DNA from 2 places in the Allobosea sp. NPDC055353 genome. Region 2 is predicted to be linked to the other one. Evidence: riboswitches for the same ligand, from Rfam matches in the RefSeq annotation. Region 2 holds a riboswitch; the other holds the start of a gene.

Region 1 (7,471 bases), 180 kb from region 2:
TGCCCCCGCAACGCCGCGATCAAGGCCGGATCAGCCGTGCGGATGCAGATATCGGCCTGGAGCGTGCCGAGCCCCATATCGAACAGGATGCCCGCCGCATCCTGCGGACGCAGCGCGCCCGCGTCCGGGCCGAGCTCGGTCAGGACAGTGCGCCGGTTCATCGCGCAAGCGTCCTCCGGCAGGCAGAGCGCGACGCGGTGATTCCAGCCGCTGCCGACGGCGCTCTCCGATGCATGGAGGCGCACGCCGTCGAGCCGGCCGAAGCCGACCCCGCCGCGGGCCGTCGTCGCCGAAAGCCGATCCGGTTCATCGACGATCTCGAACGGCTCGCCGGCGTCGCGCATGAATTCCGCGATGGCGCCGAAGGTGCCGAGGTTCCACTGGCTGCCGGCGTCGAGAAGATGATCGCGCAGAAGGCTGCGCACCGTGTCGGTTCCGATCATGAAGCAGTCTTTCCGTTGTCGAGTGTGCGCCAGGGCAGGAGGAAGGGCTCGCCGGCATGGGCGCCGCGCAGGGCATGGATGCCGAAGACCTGCGCCAGCCTGACATCGTCGACAACTTCGGTTGGTGCTCCGTCGGCGATCCGCCGGCCATGGTCGAGCAGGAGGAGCCGGTCGCAGAAGCGAGCGGCCAGCGTCAGATCATGCAGCACGACGACGACCCCGGTGCCGTCACGGCTGATCCGGCGCAGCAGTTGCAAGGTGTCGAGCTGGTGCTGAGGGTCGAGCCCCGCCAACGGCTCGTCCGCGAGGAGATACGGCGCCTCCACCGCAAGCGCCCGCGCCAGCAGGACGCGGCGGCGCTCCCCGCCCGAAAGCGTGCCGACCGAACGGCCGACGAATCCGGCGACATCGCAACGCGCCAATGCCCGCGCGACCGCCTGCCGATCCGCATCCCCCAGCTCGGCGAAGGGGCGGCGATGCGGCAAGCGGCCGAGCCCGACCAGTGCCTCGACCGAGAGCGCCGCCGGCGCCTCACCGCCCTGGGCGAGGAAAGCGACGCGGCGAGCGAGCGCAGCTCGACCACGTTCTCGCGCCGTAGCACCGTCATAGTCGACCCTGCCACGATTCGGCGCGAGCAGTGCCGCCAGCACCCGCAGCAAGGTGGTCTTGCCGGCACCGTTGGGACCGATCAGGCCGAGCAGCTCGCCGGGCCGGACCTCGGCATCGACCTCTTGCAGGATCGGCTTGCCGCCGAGCGAGACCGTGATGCCGGACGCCGTGATCGCCATCACAGGGCCTCCCGGCGCAGACGCTGCACCAGTGCGAAGAGGAAGGGCGCGCCGATCAGTGCGGTCACCACGCCGAGCTTGAGTTCCGGCCTGACGGGCATGAGCCGAACGCCGATATCCGCCGCCAGGACGAGAATGGCGCCGCCGAAGCCGCTGGCGATCAGCAACCGTCCCGGCCGGTGGCCGACCAGCGGACGCAGCAGATGCGGCACGACGAGGCCGACGAAGCCGATCGCGCCGGTGACGGCGACCGCACTGCCGACCGCCAGCGCTGCGCCGCCGATCAGTCGCGCCCGCAGCCAGCCGAGATCGAAGCCGAGGCTCGCGGCCGTATCCTCGCCGAGGCTGAGCGCATCAAGCGCCGGCGCCGTCGAGGCCAGCAGGAGCCAGCCGACCAGCATCAGCGGCAGAGCGAGCGCGACATGGTTCATGCTGCGGTCCGCCAGCGAGCCCATCAGCCAGAACACGATTTCCAGCGCCGCGTAAGGATTGGGCGCGAGGTTCAGTGCGAGCGCGGTCGCGGCGCCCGCGAAGCTGTTGAGCGCCACGCCGGCGAGGATCAACGTGGTCGTGCTCGCGCCACGGCCAAGCAGGATGAAGAGGATCACAGTCGCCATGAGCGCTCCCGCGATGCCGCCGAGCGGCAGGGCGAGCGCAAGGCTGGCGGAGAGCCCGCTATAGAAGACGAGGACGGCGCCGAAGGCCGCCGCGCTGGAGATGCCAATCACGCCGGGCTCTGCCAGCGGATTGCGCAACAATCCCTGCATCGCCGCGCCGGCCATGCCGAGGCTGAACCCCACGAGCGCACCGAGCAGGGCGCGGGGCAGGCGCAGTTCATAGAGCACGAGCGCCGGCAGGCTCTTTTGCCCCGCGAGGAGGTCCGTCACCGCCGGGCCGAGCGCCAATGGCGCATAGCCGACGGCCATGGAGATCGCAGTCATCGCCAGAGTGGCGAGGGCAAGCAATCCCAGCAGCGGTGCCGGCCTGATGCCGGGCGAAGCGTCCGGCGTCATGGCTTCTCCTCCACGGCACGCACCAACAACTCGATCGCGTCGAGGACGCTCGGGCCGGCGCAGGTCCATAGCCGCGACGGCAGGGCGACGCGCTTCAGCCGGTCGCCAAGCCGGTCGATCACCGGATGGTGCAGGATCTCGTGCGCCAGGGACGGCGGGCCATCCGGCGTCTCGTTCAGGATCAGGATTTCGGCGCCGCCGAGCGCCACGGTTTCGAGCGCGATCTGCCCATAGCTCTCGACGCCCAGTTCGGCCGCGATATTGACGAGACCGGCGCGGGTCAGAATCTCGTCGACGAGCGAGCCGCGGCCGACCGTGAAGCCGCTGGGACGGAGCACGATCGCCCGCAACGGCCGCTCGACACGCCGAGCGGCGAGGGCCTGCAAGCGCTGCTCGATCCCGACGAGCAAGGCCTGCCCGCGAGCGGGCTCGCCGAGAACATCGGCCATCTCGGCGATCTGCGCCTTCATTTCCGCGAGATTGTGGGGAACGCCGAATTCCCTGACGCCGATGCCGACCCGCCCGAGCAGCGAAACCGTGGCGCGCGTCGTATAGGTGCCGGCGACGACGAGATCGGGGTGAAAGCCCAAGACTTCCTCGGCAAGCCCGTGATTGGCCGGTATCAGGCGGGCGGCGTCCGCCATGTTGGCGTTGCGCGGGTCCTGCGACAGCCATGTCACCGAAGCGATGCGCTCGGGATCGGCCAGGCGCAGGACGAGCTCGTCGGTACACATATTGAGCGAGACGATGCGGGCCGGCCGCTCCGCAGCAAGCGAGACCGATGCCATCGCGCCCGCAAGCGCGATGGGCAGGAGGCAGGCGCCGCGCAGGCGGCGCAGGGCGAGAGGCAGGTTCATCCGCCGATGGCCACCTTGATTCCGCCGAAAGCGCCGAACCCCGGCACGAGGAAGCCGACCGGATTCTCCCAGCGCTTGTCGAAGAGGTTATCGACCCGCCCGAACACCGTCACCTTGTCGGTCGCCTTGTATTCGGCGGCGAGGTTGACCAGCGTCGCCCCCTTCGCGCGCATGCGGGATACCGAGAAGTCGCGATTGCCGTCGACCCAGGAGCCCACATAGATCAACGTCGCGGAGAGGCTGAGCTTGTCGGTCGGCGTCCAGGTCGCGGTCGCGCTCGCCTTGTGGCGCGGCCGGCGCAACAGTTCCTGCCGGGCGATCTCGTCCCTGGCGAGGGTGAAGGTGTAGTCGGCGCGGATGCGGAACTGGGGCGAGATTTCCAGTGCGGCGAAGGCCTCGACGCCCTTCGTTCTGGCCTTGCCGATATTGGCGTAGGAATCGCGCGTGACATTGGTGACGATCAGGTTGTCGATATCGTTCTGGAACCAGGTCGCGCCGAATTGCAGGCGCTTGTCGAAGAGCGGCTGCTCGAGGCCGATATCCCAGCCGCGGCTTTCCTCCGGCTTCAGGTTCGGGTTGCCGAAGAAGTTGTAGCCGGGGCGATAGTCGATGAAGAGCTCGCTCAGCGTCGGCGCCTTGAAGCCGGTGCCGTAGCTCGCCTTCAGCTTGGTTTCCGTACCGGGGATGATGACGGCCGGGGTGACGCGGTAGGTCGTGTGCCCACCATAGCTGTCGTCATGGTCGTGACGGATGTTGGCCGCCAGGAAATAGCGATCCTCGATATTGCCCTGGTATTCGAGATAGGCCGCCTTGTTGCCGTTCGAGGCGATCAGGCTCGTGGTATCGAGCCGCTCGCGCTCATATTGCAGGCCCGTGATCAGGTTGTGGCCCTTGATGATCTCGAGATTGCCGCGCCAGTCGAGCTTGGTGCGCTCGCCGAGGCTCTGATTGGGCAGGCCAAGCAGGCCTGTCGCCGCGGAGGCCGTCCGCGTTCCCCTGTCCTGCCGCGAATAGGACACGCCGAAGGTGTTGACGAAGCGCCCGCCAAACGGGTCCCAGACCACCTCGCCGCGGGTGAAGGCCTGCGCGTAGTTCTGCAGGGAGCGATAGGGCGAGGGCGTGCTCGGGAAGCCGGTGTCGCCGGTATAGCGCAGCTGGCCGTCCTGATAGCGGCCGACCCAGTTCAGCGTCAGCGTGTCGGTGAGCGCAAAGCCGAGGCGTCCCGAATAGCTGTAATTGTCGAAGATGTTCGGATTGATCCGGCGGCCGGGCGGTACGAGGTTCGGCGGCGTCACCTCGGTTCCGTCGGCGCGGAAATGGCTGGCGTTGAAGGCATAGTTGAAGCGCGCATCGCCCCCGCTGAAGCCGAGGGACTGGTTGAAGCTGCCGTGCGAGCCGCCCTCGACGCGCGCGGTCACCTTCGGCGGCCCTTCGCCGCGCTTCGTGGTCACCGAGATGACCCCGCCCAGCGCGTTGGCACCGTAAAGGCCGCTCTGCGGGCCGCGCAGCACCTCGATGCGCTCGATATCCTCGGTCAGCATCGAGCCGAAATCGAAAGAGCGGTTCGGCGCCGAGGGGTCATTGGCCTCGATGCCGTCGATCAGCACCTTGACGTGATTGGAATTGGTGCCGCGCATGAAGACCGAGGTCAGGCCGCCCGGCCCGCCAGTCTGGACGATGTTGAGCCCGGGCACGGCGGCGAGCGCCTGCGGCAGCGTCCGGCGCTGCTGCTGTTCGATATCCCCGGCGGTGATGACGGTGACGGAGCTCGCGACCTCGCGGGCGGGCGTCGGCGTTCCCGTGGCGCTGACGACGATCTCGTCGAGCGCCACGGTGGCGGGGGCGTTCTGGGCAAAGGCCGGGGCAGTTGCACCGGCGATGGCAAGGCAGGAAGCGGACAACAGCAGGCGGCCGCATCCGGCGGCCGGGAGGAAGAATTTCACGATGGAGACCTCGGGCGTTGACGTCAGTGGCACGTCACCGCGAACGCGATCTCCCATCAGCCGTACGAAAGACGGCGAACAGTCGAATCAGCGATCGGCGCACCCCGGCCGAACGTGTCCGCGTGTGACCACGGCTGACGGCAGGTCTCCTGGCTCGCGGGTCGTTGCCTTTCGCCGCCTTCCCAGGTCCGAGGCCCCAGTGGCGTATGGCGAAAGGCTCGCCGCTTACAGTTGCGGGGGCAGCCGCGGCATGGGGTGGTTCGACACCCGCACCGCGTTCCCTTTTGATCCCGTGAGGGAACCGTCGCGCTCAGGCTTATGGGGAGATCGGGCCGGCGTCAAACGGAGGTTCCCGATCCTGCTTTCCGCCTTGGGACCTGATGCCGTTTTCCGTCACGATATGGCGCATCGGGATATCGAAGTCGTGCGGCCGGATCGTCGTCATCTCCGCCATCTCGTAGCCGACCCCGATCGCGATCGTGGATGGCGGCAGCGCCGCCAGCGTGCGGTCGAAGAAGCCGCCGCCATAGCCCAGCCGGTAGCCCTGCGCATCGAAGCCGACCAGGGGCGCGATGACGATCCGGGGGAAGACCGGCACACCTGCAGCCGGCACGGGGATGTTCCAGACGCCGCGCTCCAGCCGCTCGCCCTTGCGCCAGAGCCGGAACAGCAGGGGCTTGCCGCGCTCGACCACGACCGGCAGTGCAGCGAGGCCACCGCGCTCGCGCAGGCTTCGGAACCAGTCTCGCAGGTCCGGTTCGCCACGGAACGGCCAGTAACCGCTAACGAGGACGCCGGCGGGATCGCCGATCAGCGCGTCGAGATGACCGGCGATCCGACGCCCGAGCGCGTTTCGAGCGCGGGCCGACATCGCCAGACGGGCTGCGATCAACCGCGCCCGTTCGGAGCGCCGCCATTCGGTCAGGCTCGGTTCGGGCTGCGCCTGCCCGGCTCTGCGCGGCGGCGTCAGCCCGGAATAGGCCGGATCGATCTCGTGCAGCAGGCAAGCCGGCGAAGCATAGTCATTCAGATCATCGTCGCCCTTGCCCATCAGCTTCCGGCCTCCCTCGCCACGACGCGCCAGCCACCCCCGGCCCGAGCGAGGCTGCGCGCGAAGGTCCGGACCTTGGATCTGCGGCTCATGAGCATTCTGCGCAGGCAGGCCATGCAATCAACCGAATTCAGGGTTGATGGAATACGGCAATCTTCGATGCAGATCGCTCTGGAACGCCGAATTCGCCGGCACCTCCGGTACCCATCGGGCACGGAAATGCTCTATGCTGCCGGGATCAGAAGCAGATAGGCACCCGCTCGATGCTGGCCGAGACTTTGCCCCCCGCGAGCGTGGGCGTCACCGTCAAACTCTATGACGACCTCTCCTCGGCCATCGTCTCCGGGGAGATCGCGCCTGGCGCCAAGCTGAGCGAGCCGGCGATCGCCCGCCGTTTCGGTGTCAGCCGCGCGCCGGTGCGCGAAGCGATCCGGCGCCTGCAGGAGCGCGGGCTCGTCACCTATGTCGCCAACCAGGGCGCCCGCGTCGCCGAGCCGAGCGCGGCCGAGTTCCTCGCCCTGCTCGACGTGCGCGAGGCGACCGAGGGCATGGCCGCCCGCCTCGCGGCCGAAAGCATGAGCGAAGCCGAGATCGCCGCGCTGGACGCACTGGTCCGGGGTCATCGCGGCGAGATCGAGCGCAACCCGATGGGCGCCTATCTCCAGGACGAGCCCGAGGCGGATTTCCACCGCCGGATCGCGAAGGGCAGCGGCAACCCGATCCTCGCCGAACTGCTCTGCGAGCAGTTCTATCCGCGGCTGCGACTGTGCCGGCGCCTGCACTCCACCGTGCCGGGACGCGGTCGTGAGGCCTGGGGCGAGCATATGCGGATCACCGAGGCGATCAGCCATCGCGACGGCGAACTGGCGGAGATCCTAATGCGGCGCCATATCCGCGCCGCGCGCATGGCGCTTCAGGCCGCGCTGGCCGCGAATGTCGGTACCAAACCGGGCAAGCGCCGGACCGGAGCGAAGCGCTAACCTGCCCGGCCAGCAGAGGTCGCCGGCTCTTCTTCGGCACTGGCGCGCCGGCGCAAGCGCGCGAGCACGGGCGGCACGACCAGCACCAGCGCCGCGATCGCAAGCAGTGTCGCCGCGATCGGCGTGCCGATCAGCACGCTCCAGTCGTTCTGACTGACAGCGAGCGCACGCCGGAGCTGAATTTCCGCCTGCGGGCCGAGGATCAGCCCGATCAGGGCCGGTGCGATCGGGAAATCATGGACGCGCGCGACATAGCCGACGAGGCCGAGGCCGCACATCAACGCCAGGTCCATCCAGGAGGTCGAGAGACCCCAGACACCGACCATCGCGAAGACGACGATGCCGCCATAGATGTATTGCCGGGGGATCAGCAGCAAACGGACCCAGATGCCGACC
Region 2 (7,471 bases):
CGCCTCGCGGTAGAGCCGCGCCATCAGGTGATCCTCGATGAAGCCGTTGCCGCCATGACACTCGAGCGCCTCGACCGCGACCGGGGTGGCACGCTTGCAGTTCCAGTATTTGGCGATCGGCGCGCCGATGCGGCCGATCAGCTTCTCGGCCTCGCTCTCGCCCTCGCTGTCGAGCGCATGGACGAAGCGGAAGGCGAGCCAGGCGGCGGCTTCGGCCTCCAAAGCGAGGTCGGCGATCACATTCGCCATGATCGGCTGGTCGATCAGCGCCTTCTGGAAGGCGCGGCGATGGGCGGTATGATGCGCGGCTTGCGCCACCGCATGGCGCATCAATCCGGCCGAGCCGACGGCGAAATCGAGCCGCGTGTAGTGGTTCATCTCAAGCCCGGCGCGGATGCCGTGGCCGGGCTCCCCGATCAGGTGGGCGATCACGCCGCGGAATTCGACCTCGGACGACGCGTTCGACTTGTTGCCGCACTTGTCCTTGAGCCTCTGGATCTGCAGCCGGTTGCGCGAACCATCCGGCAACCAGCCCGGCACGACGAAGCAGGAGACGCCCTCCTCCGTGCGCGCCAGCGTCAGGAACACGTCGGAATGCGGGACGGAGAAGAACCACTTATGGCCGGTGAGCGCATAGGTGCCGTCGGCATTGCGCGTCGCCGCCGTCTGGGTCTGGCGCAGATCCGAGCCGCCCTGCTTCTCGGTCATCGCCATGCCGACCGTGCCGCCGCGCTTCTGCGCAGCCGGCAAGGGGCGGCCGTCGTAATCAGTGGAGGTGATCAGCCGGCCAAACTCGGCCCAGCGCGCAGGATCGCGCTGCAGGACCGGGATCGCGGAATAGGTCATGCCGAGCGGGCAGCAGATGCCGTTCTCGCCCTGGTTCCAGAGATAGGACACAGCCGCGCGCGCCACTTGCGCACCGGGCTGCGGCTTGGTCCAGCACAGCGAATGGAACTCGTCGCGCATGGCTAGCCCCATCAGTTCGTGCCAGGCGGGGTGGAATTCGATCTGATCGACGCGCCGGCCCCAGCGGTCATGCGTGCGCAGTTCCGGCAGGGTGCGATTGGCCTGCCGCGCGAGGTCCTGCACCGCTTGCGACCCGACATGGCCGCCGACCACGCTCGCCTGCTCGCGGAACCAGCCGGCGCCGAAAGTGTCGAGAATACTGCCGAGCGCAGGGTCCGCGGCGAAAGCGTCGTAATCCGCCAGTGCCGGCGCCTGGTTCAGCACTTCGTGAGTGTCGTAGCCGTAAGCGTCGAGCGTGGTCATGCGGCCTGTCCTTCTCGGGAAATCAGCGCGGCGAGGGAGAGATCGGCAAGGGCGGCGGCGATCTCGCGGCCGCGCTCGGAAGTGATCGGGCGGTCCGGCGAGAGCGGGCCGATCAGAGCCTCCATGAAGCCGCCGACGATCATGGCAGCGGCGGCATCGGGATCGACGGGCCGAAAGGCGCCCTGCCCTTCACCTTCGACGACAAGCGCGCGAAAAATGCCGGCGATCTCACGACGATAATCCAGCCGCGTCGCATCGACGGCCGGATCGGCAGGCTCGGCAATCATCGACCAGGCAAGGCGGCGATTGGCGAAGGCGCGGCGGGCGAAGGCCTCCACCGCAGCAGCCAGTCGCTCGGCCACGGGGGCGTCGCTCGCGGCGATATCACGCAGCACGGCAAGCTCGCGCGAGGATACGGCGGCGACGATCTCGGCCATCAGCTCGGCCTTGGAGGCGAAATAGGAATAGACGCTGCCGGTCGAGACACCGCTGGCCGAGGCCACCGCGGCGATCGAGGTTTCCTGGAAGCCGACCTCCGAGACGATGCCGCGCGCGGCGGCGAGGATGGCCTCGCGCTTGCCAGCCTTGCGCGGTTGTTTCGGTGCGATGCCGGCCATGGGTGGTCTCAAAATTGAATTTGAATTCGGATTCAATTTGACGAGATGGCTGGCCGCCGTCAAGGGCTGGAACGGGAATGACCGGGTTGGAACACGGCAGGCCGGGGGCGAGATCGCCTACGGACCGCTCAGGCGCCCCCCCTGCACCCCTCGCCCCGCGGCCCCTCGACCACTCAGGAAGGTGGCGCGTTGCCAGAATCCGCCGCCCGACCGCGACCGGCCCAGCGTTCGACGGAATGATCGATGGCGAGCAGGACGAGCGCGAGCAGCGTGGCCGACGCCACGATGGCATGATCGCCGAGCCCGGCGGCGCAACCGAGCGCAGCGGTAACCCATATCGCTGCGGCCGTTGTCAGGCCCGTCGGCGTCGAATGGCCCCGGCGCAGTACGATGACGCCGGCGCCGAGGAAACCGATTCCGGTAAGCAGCCCTTGGACGACGCGGCTGGCGGCGTCGGCCTCATGTGGCTCGCTGAAGATCGTGGCAGCGGCGGCTGTACCCAGCCCGACCAGCCCGAAGGTACGAATCCCGGCCGCGCGCTGCTTGTTGGTCCGCTCCCAGCCGACGACGATGCCGGCGGCCATCCCGGCCAGCAGCCTGAGCAGCAGGTCCAGCTCTCCCCACAGAAAAGTTGCCATTACTCACCCCCCGAAAATGACGATCGAGGGCATGAACGCGCGAGGGCCGCTCGCGTTCGTTCTGCGGCAAACGAACGGAACCCGGCAAGGGGCCTGTTAGAACTCGATCCCCTGCTGTGCCTTCACGCCGGCAGCGAAATGGTGCTTCACCAGCGTCATCTCGGTGACGAGGTCGGCCGCCTCGATCAGCTCCGGCTTGGCGTTGCGGCCGGTGACGACGATGTGAAGGTCCGGCCGGCGCGCGGCCAGCGTCGCCACGACCTCGGCGAGCGGCAGATAGTCGTAGCGCAAGGCGATGTTGAGCTCGTCCAGCACCAGCAGACGAATGTCCGGATCGTCCATCAGCTCCCGCGCCTTGGCGAAGGCGCGCTCGGCGGCGGCGATGTCTCGCACCTTGTCCTGCGTCTCCCAGGTGAAGCCCTCGCCCATGCTGTGCCAGCTCACCTGATCGCCGAAGGCTTCGAGCGCCTTGCGCTCGCCGGTCGACCAGGCGCCCTTGATGAACTGCACCACGCCGATGCGCCAGCCATGGCCGAGCGCCCGCAGGATCAGCCCGAAAGCCGCCGTCGACTTGCCCTTGCCGGGGCCAGTATTGACGATGAGTAGGCCTTTTTCGACCGTCTTGGAGGCGACTTCGGCGTCCTGAACCGCCTTGCGCTTCTCCATCTTCGCCTTGTGGCGGGCGGCGTCTTCCTGATCCGTCGTCATCATTTCACTCGCATCGGCAATCCGGCGACCATGAAGACCACGCTCGCCGCCCGCGCCGCAAGCGCCTGATGCAGCCGCCCGGCCTCGTCGCGGAAACGGCGAGCCAGCGCATTCTCCGGCACGATGCCGAGCCCGACTTCGTTGCCGACCAGCACGAGCGGGGCGGATACGCGCTTGCAAGCGGCGATCAGGGCCTCGCGGGCGGCGACAGTGTCGCGCTCCGCAAGGATGAGATTGGTCAGCCAGAGCGTCAGGCAATCGACCAGGACCGGACGGCCTGCGGGCTGCGCGGCAATCGCCTCCGCCAGTTCGAGCGGGGCATCGACCGTCTGCCAGCCGGCCAGCCGGCGGGCGCGATGCTCGGCGATGCGCGCACGCATCTCGTCGTCATAGGCCTGCGCGGTTGCGATATAGGTCCAGGGCGCCGGCAGGGCCTCGATCAGCGCTTCGGCATGGCGGCTCTTGCCGGAGCGGGCGCCGCCGAGGACGAGGGTGAGCTGGGGCAACTCCATTCAAAAAATCCTCTGCCGTCATGCTCGGGCTTGACCCGAGCATCTCCATCCGAAGGAGGCCCCGGAGCCTCTCCCTGCAAGAGATTCTCGGGTCAAGCCCGAGAATGACGCCCTTGCGACGCGCACTGCATTGCACAGCAACACGCCGAAGGCTAATGATCGTCGCCGACGGTGCCTCCGCGAGGAGGTGAAAAGGGAACGCGGTGCGAGACCGCGGCTGCCCCCGCAACTGTAAGCGGATGTCCTTCGCCATCGGCCACTGGAGCGCAAGCTCCGGGAAGGCGGCAAGGGGCGCGAAGTCCGCGAGCCAGGAGACCTGCCGTCGACCCGCAGAGATCCAACCGGCTGCCGGCGGGGCGGCCACGGAGAACGCTTATGAACACCGCTTCGGTTTCCACCCCCACACTCAGCGTTTCGGAACGCGTCAAGGCGGTCGCCGCCGCGCTCGTGATCGGCGTCGCGCTGATCTACACGACCGGCTTCGCGGCCTCGTCCAACGTGCACAACGCCGCGCACGACACCCGCCACGGCCTCGCCTTTCCCTGCCACTGAGGGAAAGTCATCATGGTCACGCGTGTTCTCACGGTCAGCATCCTGGCCGGGCTTCTGGCTGGCTTGATCGTCGCCGCCCTGCAGCATGTCACCACCACCCCGCTCATCCTCAAGGCCGAGACCTATGAGGCGGCACTCGCGCTGAAGGCGCCGGCGCTGGCCGCTTTCGACGGCGAGGCGAAGATCATCCTCGCGCATGGACCGGCCGGCGACGCGCCCGGCCACGACCATGCCGAATGGAAGCCGCAGGATGGCCTCCAGCGCACACTCTTCACCAGCGCGGTGACGATCGCGACCGCGATCGGCTTCGCGGGATTGCTGCTCGCCGGCATGATCGCGGCCGGCGACAGGATCGACCAGCGCAGCGCGCTCGTCTGGGGTGCCTGCGGTTTCCTCGCGCTCGGGCTTGCGCCTGCGATGGGGCTCGCGCCGGAACTGCCTGGGGCAGCCTCGGCCGCGCTGGAGCAGCGCCAGCTCTGGTGGCTCTGGACCGCCGTTGCAACCGCCATCGGGCTGTTCCTGTTCCTGCGCTTCGAACAGCCCTGGCTCAAGCTTGTGGCGATCGTCCTGATCCTGCTGCCGCATGTTGTCGGCGCCCCGCATCCGGCCGCGCCGGAGAGCAAGGTGCCGGCCGAGGTCGCCGCGCATTTCGCGTCGCTCTCGCTCGGCATCCAGGCCGCGCTCTGGCTCGTCACCGCCTTCATGGTCGGCGTGCTTTGGCCCCGGGCGAGCCGCCGGGCCGTCGAAGCCTGAAAGCAAGCCAATGTCCGAGGGCGACCTCACCATCCATGTCTGCACGGCCTGCCGCCGTGCCCGCGCCGATCTCCCGGAAGGCTATGACCAGCCGGGACTGGCGCTGGCCGAGCGCCTCGCCGAACAGCTTAAAGCCAAGGGCAGCACGATCCCCGTGCTGCCCGTCGAGTGCCTCTGCGTCTGCAAGCGGCCCTGCACCATCGCGCTCAGCGCCGATGGCAAATGGACCTATCTGATCGGCGATCTCGACACCGACACCCATCTCGACGAGATCGTCGGCGCCGCGGAGGCCTATGCCGCCAGCGCCAACGGCATCGTTCCCTGGAAAGAGCGGCCGCAGTCCTTCCGCAAGGGCGTGGTCGCACGCGTGCCGCCTTTGCCGGCGCGCCAGCAAGGATGACATCATGAACGCTCCGCAGACTACCAATCTGGGCAAGACGCCCTGCACCATCATCACCGGCTTCCTCGGCGCCGGTAAGACGACCCTCGTGCGCCATCTCCTCGAGAATGCGCAGGGCAAGAAGCTCGCCGTGCTCGTCAACGAATTCGGCGATCTCGGCTTCGATGGCGAATTCCTGAAGGGCTGCGGCATCGCCGGCTGCAGCGACGAGGACGTGGTCGAACTGCCGAATGGCTGCATCTGCTGCACCGTCGCCGATGATTTCGTGCCGGCGCTGGAGAAGCTGCTGAACCGGCCCAACCCGCCCGAGCACATCCTGATCGAGACCTCCGGGCTCGCCCTGCCGAAGCCGCTCGTCACCGCCTTCAACTGGCCGGTGATCCGCTCGCGCGTCACCGTCGACGGCGTCATCGCCGTGGTCGACGGCCCGGCTGTGGCCGAGGGCCAGTTTGCCGATGATCCGGAAGCGCTCGCCGCGCAGAAGGCGGCCGATGCGTCGGTCGATCACGACAATCCGCTGGAAGAGGTGTTCGAGGACCAGATCCTCTGCGCCGACCTGATCCTGCTCAACAAGAGCGACCTCGTCGACGAGGCCGGCCGCGCACGGGTCAAGGCCGAGATCGCCGAGCATCTGCCGAAGGCGATCAAGATCGTCGAGACGGCCCATGGCAAGGTCGAGCCGGCGCTGATCGTCGGCCTCGGCGCTGCCGCCGAAAGCGACCTCGCCGCCCGCCCCTCGCATCATGGCGAGGGCGAGCACGATCACGACCATGACGATTTCGACTCGGTCGCCCTGCCGTTGCCGGCCGGCCTCACGCCGGAAGAGCTGACGGCGCGCGTTGCCAAGGCGGCCGAAGCCGAGGGCGTGCTGCGGCTGAAGGGCTTCACCGCCGTGCCGGGCAAGCCAATGCGCCTCGTCGTGCAGGGCGTCGGCCGCCGCGTCGGGCATCATTTCGACCGGCCTTTCGGCGCGAGCGAGCCGCGCGACGGGCGCTTGACCGTGATCGGTCTCAAGGGCTTCGATCTCAAGGCCGTGGAAGCGGCTCTCGCGGGGGCGTAAACTGGCGCGATGCATCTTCTCCCGACCAGCGAGATCAGGCTCGACGACGGCGAGGACGCCGTCGATCTCGCCCTGCCGCCGGGAGATGTGCTTGTCCTGTCCTTCACCGACAGCGACCTCTCGGCGCTGGCAGTGGCAGCAGGTGACAGCAAGCTGTCGGTGCGGCTCGCGCCGCTCCGACGACTGAAACACCCGCTCTCGGTCGATTTCCTGATCGAGAAGACGGTGGCGCAGTGCCGCTTCGTGCTGGTGCGCTGCCTCGGCGGGCTCGACTACTGGCGCTACGGCATCGAGCAGCTCGGCGCGGTCTGCCGTGAGCGCGGCATCCCGCTCGCGATCCTGCCCGGCGACGAACGGGATGATCCGCGGCTGTGCGAGCATGCGACGGTGCCGGCGGAATTCACGGCGGAGCTGCTGGCCTATTTCCAGGCTGGCGGCGGCGCCGAGAACATGCGGCGGATGCTGAAGCGGATTTCCGACTATCTGACGGAGGTTCTGCCCTCATCCGACCCGGCTTCGCCGGGCCACCTTCCCCCCCGAGGGGAGAAGGGAGCAAAGCGACCCGCCTCGCCCTTCTCCCCTCGGGGGAGAAGGTGCCGGCAGGCGGATGAGGGCCGGCACGACGCTGCTGACCTCGTCCCCGTCCCGCTGCCATCATTCTTCGCGCTTGGCCGCAACGGCGCGCCCCTATCCTGGCGCGAAGCGCTCGCCGCCCAGCCCGCAAACCGACCACTCGTCCCGATCCTGCTTTACCGCTCCGGCGTCGCGGCTGGCGACACGGCCATGGGCGAAGCCATTGGCACCGCTCTGACCGCGCGCGGCCTCGCGCCCCTGCCACTCGCGCTGACCAGCCTGAAGGACCCCGCCGTCACGGCCGAACTCGCGGCCCTCATCGCGACGCGCAAACCGGCGCTGGTGATCACCACCACCGCCTTCTCCGCCCGCGAAGGTGCGGATTTCGT

Evidence for each region. A riboswitch is a leader RNA that binds a small molecule or an ion and turns the genes downstream of it on or off. The one in region 2 is predicted to bind cobalamin.
Region 1: it holds a riboswitch for cobalamin, as region 2 does, so the genes downstream of both, ACWIEX_RS00660 (TonB-dependent receptor plug domain-containing protein) here and ACWIEX_RS01485 (CbtB domain-containing protein) in region 2, are expected to answer to the same signal.

What each region holds. Positions count from the first base shown of each region.
Region 1 covers NZ_JBSHMC010000001.1:148,488-155,958, reverse strand. The annotation lists gene ACWIEX_RS00680 (DUF6925 family protein) at 1-443, opposite strand, end outside; gene ACWIEX_RS00675 (ABC transporter ATP-binding protein) at 440-1,231, opposite strand; gene ACWIEX_RS00670 (FecCD family ABC transporter permease) at 1,231-2,244, opposite strand; gene ACWIEX_RS00665 (ABC transporter substrate-binding protein) at 2,241-3,101, opposite strand; gene ACWIEX_RS00660 (TonB-dependent receptor plug domain-containing protein) at 3,098-5,044, opposite strand; cobalamin riboswitch at 5,167-5,365, opposite strand; gene ACWIEX_RS00655 (5-formyltetrahydrofolate cyclo-ligase) at 5,361-6,095, opposite strand; gene ACWIEX_RS00650 (GntR family transcriptional regulator) at 6,359-7,075, shown strand; gene ACWIEX_RS00645 (tripartite tricarboxylate transporter permease) at 7,072-7,471, opposite strand, start outside.
Region 2 covers NZ_JBSHMC010000001.1:325,169-332,639, reverse strand. The annotation lists gene ACWIEX_RS01510 (acyl-CoA dehydrogenase family protein) at 1-1,269, opposite strand, end outside; gene ACWIEX_RS01505 (TetR/AcrR family transcriptional regulator) at 1,266-1,886, opposite strand; gene ACWIEX_RS01500 (MgtC/SapB family protein) at 2,060-2,524, opposite strand; gene cobO (cob(I)yrinic acid a,c-diamide adenosyltransferase) at 2,621-3,232, opposite strand; gene cobU (bifunctional adenosylcobinamide kinase/adenosylcobinamide-phosphate guanylyltransferase) at 3,232-3,744, opposite strand; cobalamin riboswitch at 3,898-4,082, shown strand; gene ACWIEX_RS01485 (CbtB domain-containing protein) at 4,120-4,296, shown strand; gene ACWIEX_RS01480 (CbtA family protein) at 4,309-5,049, shown strand; gene ACWIEX_RS01475 (DUF1636 family protein) at 5,060-5,449, shown strand; gene cobW (cobalamin biosynthesis protein CobW) at 5,454-6,509, shown strand; gene cobN (cobaltochelatase subunit CobN) at 6,519-7,471, shown strand, end outside.